Regions from separate parts of the Dactylosporangium maewongense genome, predicted to be linked through region 1. Evidence: riboswitches for the same ligand, from Rfam matches in the RefSeq annotation. Region 1 holds a riboswitch; the other holds the start of a gene.
The links. A riboswitch is a leader RNA that binds a small molecule or an ion and turns the genes downstream of it on or off. The one in region 1 is predicted to bind glycine.
Positions count from the first base shown of each region.

Region 2: it holds a riboswitch for glycine, as region 1 does, so the genes downstream of both, gcvP (aminomethyl-transferring glycine dehydrogenase) here and gcvT (glycine cleavage system aminomethyltransferase GcvT) in region 1, are expected to answer to the same signal.

Region 1 is NZ_BAAAQD010000010.1:133,530-135,724, forward strand. Features, by position in the region: gene ABD332_RS25170 (glycine cleavage system protein H) at 1-68, opposite strand, end outside; gene gcvT (glycine cleavage system aminomethyltransferase GcvT) at 74-1,135, opposite strand; glycine riboswitch at 1,187-1,292, opposite strand; glycine riboswitch at 1,293-1,386, opposite strand; gene ABD332_RS25180 (RNA polymerase sigma factor) at 1,515-2,195, shown strand, end outside.
Region 2 is NZ_BAAAQD010000011.1:4,830-7,024, forward strand. Features, by position in the region: gene ABD332_RS26430 (hypothetical protein) at 82-1,125, shown strand; glycine riboswitch at 1,216-1,310, shown strand; gene gcvP (aminomethyl-transferring glycine dehydrogenase) at 1,387-2,195, shown strand, end outside.

The DNA.
Region 1 (2,195 bases):
TCACGCGTGTAGGACAGGTGCGACGGGATCGCGGACATGGCGCTCATCTCCGGCTGGTTCGACGACATGACGTTCACTTCGGCGGTGCGACGTAGAAGGGCAGTTGCACGACGGTGGCGTCGACGCTCGCGCCGCGGACGTCGACGGCGAGCCGGGTCCCGGGCTCGGCGAGGGCGGGCGGCACGTACGCCATCGCGACGGGATGGCCGAGGGTCGGCGACAGCGCGCCGCTGGTGACGGTGCCGGCCATCGCGCCGGTCGCCGGGTCGAGCACCTGGTAGCCGGCGCGCGGCGCCCGTCGGGATCCGGTGACGAGCCCGGCCAGGACCTCGACCGGCGCCGAGTCGCGCTGGCGGCGCAGGGCGGCGGCGCCGACGAAGTCGCGTTTGGAGAAGTCGACGAGGCGGGCGAGGCCGGCCTGCAGCGGGGTCCGCCGGACGGACAGCTCGTGCCCGTACAGCGCCATCCCCGCCTCGAGGCGCAGCGTGTCGCGGCAGGCCAGCCCCGCCGGCGTCGGGCCGCGGTCGAGCAGCGCCCGCCACACGGCGACGGCGTCATCCGGGCGGCAGTAGACCTCGAAGCCGTCCTCGCCGGTGTACCCGGTCCGCGCCAGCAGCACGTCCCGCCCGGCGAGCGGGAACGGGCGGATCGCGTAGTACCGCAGCGGCCCCGGGTCGAGGATCGACGCCGCCGAAGGCCCCTGCACGGCGATCAGCGCCCAGTCGGCGGACGTGTCGCGGACGGTGACGTGGAAACCGTCGGCGTGCTCGCGGAGCATCGCGAAGACGACGGCGGTGTTGGCGGCGTTCGCGACCACCAGGTAGCGCCGGTCCGCGAGGCGGTAGACGACGAGGTCGTCGAGGACCCCGCCGGTGTCGTGGCACAGCATCGTGTACCGGGCGCGCCCCACCTCGATCGCCGACAGCCTGCCGACGAGCGCGTAGTCGAGGAACCGGCCCGCGTCGGCGCCGGTGACCTCGAGCTGGCCCATGTGCGACAGGTCGAACAACCCGGCGGCGCGCCGCACCGCGTGGTGCTCGGCGAGGTCCCCCTGGTAGCGCAGCGGCATGCGCCAGCCGGCGAAGGAGGTGAAGGTGGCGCCGAGATCGCGGTGCACGTCGAAGAGCGGTGTCACGGAGGCTCCCTGGGTCCGGATGCCGTCGCGGACGGCACCCCTGCTGGGTGACCTCCCCGCTCTGTCATCGGAGCCTGAGAGCTTCGCCGCCCGCGACGAGCGGGACGGTTTGCACCGTGGGCGCAGGACACGGATCGTCCTGACTTTCCAGAGTCGCCTGACCGCGGCGGTACCGATGCCTGAGAGATTCTGGGGAGAACGTTGCTCCTTCGGCGCCTCGGACTGACCGAGGGCTCTCCCGTCGCGGGTCGTGCAGCGCGATATGCGGTTGTGGTCAGGACCGTAAGTCCCGCCGCACCGCCCCGTCAAGCCCGGAAAGTGTTATGACACGAGACCGGAGGGGGTCCGCCAGAGGGTGAACGAACAGACGGGAACGACAGTGGCACAGTCCGACGAGGTCCTCGTGGCGGCGGCCCGCGACGGTGACCGGGCCGCCGTGGAGGCCCTCGCCGCGCGCTACCTGCCGCTGGTCTACTCCGTCGTCGGCCGCGGCGCCGACCGGGACCTCGACGTCGACGACATCGTCCAGGACGCGATGGTCCGCGTCGTGACGGGGGTTTCGACGGTACGGCACGCCGGGCGTTTCCGGTCGTGGGTGGTGACGATCGCCCTGCGGCAGCTCGCCGACGCCCGCGCGGAGGCCCGCCGGGCCAGGCTGACCCGCGGCGAGGACCAGCCGGACGGCCTGCCCGACACCGCCGACCCGTCGGCGGACTTCGTCGGCCTCGCCGTGCTGCGGCAGGTCCTGGACGTCGAGCAGCGGGGGATCGCGGAGGCGGCCCGCTGGCTGGACCCGGCGCACCGCACGGTGCTGTCGCTGTGGTGGCTGGAGGCCGGCGGTCACCTGGCCCGCGCCGAGGTCGCCGACGCCCTCGACCTGCCGGCCGCGCACGCCGGGGTGCGGGTGCAGCGGATGCGCGAGCAGCTCGACGTGGCCCGTTCGGTGGTCCGCGCCCTGGACGCGTCGCCCGGCTGCCCGGCGCTGCGCGAGGTCGTGGCCGGCTGGGACGGCGAGCCGGACCCGTTGTGGCGCAAGCGGATCGCCCGGCACGTCCGCGAC
Region 2 (2,195 bases), on a different contig from region 1:
GGTGCGCTGCGGGTCGGACACAGGGTGCGCGTACTGTGCGCGCAGGTCCGTGAGGATCGGGGGCCGACCCGAGGAGGATCATTGAAGCGCAGCGCCGCGCTGGCCGTCGTCGCCGTCTTGGCGGTCAGCGGATGCAGCTCGCCGGGCAAGGGCAGCGCCGCACCCGCCTCGGGGACGCCGAGCGCGACGGGCGCGACGGGCGGGTCCGGCGCCGGCGGCCTGGGCGCCGCGAGCCAGTCCGCGTCCGCGCCGAGCGGGGCGTGCACGATCTTCCCCGCGGACAACGTGTGGCACGCCGACGTGTCGAGGCTGCCGGTGCACCGGGACTCGGCGGCGTGGGTCGGCAGCATCGGGGCGCAGGCGCACGCGCACCCGGACTTCGGCTCGGGGCTCATCGACGGCGCGCCGTTCGGCATCCCGGTCACGATGGTCGGGCAGGGGCAGGCCGGCGTGAAGGTCAGCTTCGAGTACGCGGACGAGAGCGACAAGGGCCCGTACCCGATCCCGCGCAACGCCAAGGTTGAGGGCGGGCCGAACGCCGACGGGGACCGGCACGTCATCGTGCACGACACGGCGGCCTGCAAGGTGTACGAGCTGTACGCCGCGCGCCCGAACGCGGACGGATCGTGGAAGGCCGGCTCCGGGGCGGTGTTCGACCTGCGCCGCAACGACCTGCGCAAGGCCGGCTGGACGTCGGCGGACGCCGCGGGCCTGTCGATCCTGGCCGGGCTGCCGCGCGCCGACGAGGTCACCAAGGGCAGGATCGACCACGCGATCCGGTTCACCGCGCCGCGCACGAGGAACGCGTACGTGTGGCCCGCCCGGCACGCGGCGTCCAGCAGCACCGACGCGAACCTGCCGCCGATGGGTGCCCGGTTCCGGCTGAAGGCGTCCGTCGACATCTCGAAGTTCCCGGCGCAGGCGCGGGTGGTGGCGCAGGCGCTCAAGCAGTACGGCGCCGTCCTCGCCGACAACGGCTCGCCGTGGTTCTTCTCCGGCACGCAGGACGACCGGTGGAGCAACGATCAGCTCAACGCGCTCAAGGGGCTGAAGGGCAGCGACTTCGAGGCGGTGGACGCCAGCCTTCTGATGGTCGACGCGAATTCAGCCCGCTGTAAGCCATGAACCTAGCGTCCTAGGATGCGCTACGCGCTGTGGTGTGGACCACGGGCGCGTGACCATGGTCAAAGAACCGGTAGATTAGGCATCGCCGGCAATACCCGCGCGGGAGAGATCGTCTGAGTTCAGGGCGACGCCGAAGGGGCAAATCCTCCCCGGAACCTCTCAGGCAGAAGGACCGCGACGGGTTGGCACCTCTGGAGGCCACACGACAGAGGGGGAGGGACGTGCGCAGCCCCGACCCCCGGATCCGAAAGAGTGTGGCCAATGACCAGTTTCGCCAGCAGGCACATCGGACCGTCGCCGGACGAGCAGACGACGATGCTGAAGACCGTCGGGTACGACTCCGTCGAGGCGTTGATGACGGCGGCCATCCCCGGCTCGATCCGCTGGCACCAGCCGCTCCAGCTGCCCCTGGCCGCGTCCGAGGCCGAGGTGCTGGGGGAGCTGCGCGCCCTCGCGTCGGCGAACCGGACGCTCGTCAGCATGATCGGCCTCGGCTACTACGGCACGCACACGCCGCCGGTCATCCTGCGCAACGTGCTTGAGGACCCGTCGTGGTACACGGCGTACACGCCGTACCAGCCGGAGATCAGCCAGGGCCGCCTCGAGGCGCTGCTCAACTTCCAGACGGTGATCACGGACCTGACGGGGCTGCCGGTCGCGGGCGCGTCGCTGCTGGACGAGGCGACCGCCGCCGCTGAGGCGATGACCCTGGCGCGGCGCTCGTCGAAGGTCAAGGCCGACGTGTACGTCGTCGACAGCGACGTCCTGCCGCAGACCCTCGCCGTCATCCGGACCAGGGCGGAGCCGCTCGGCATCGACGTCCAGACGGTGGACCTGCGGACCGAGGAGCTGCCAGCGGAGTTCTTCGGCCTGCACCTGCAGTACCCCGGCGCGTCCGGCGCGGTCCGTGACCTGGCGGACATCACCGGGCAGGCGCACGACAAGGGCGCGATCGTCACGTTCGCCGCGGACCTGCTCGCGCTGTGCCTGCTGCAGGAGCCGGCGGCGTTCGGCGCGGACGTCGCGGTCGGCAGCGCGCAGCGGTTCGGCGTGCCGATGGGCTTCGGCGG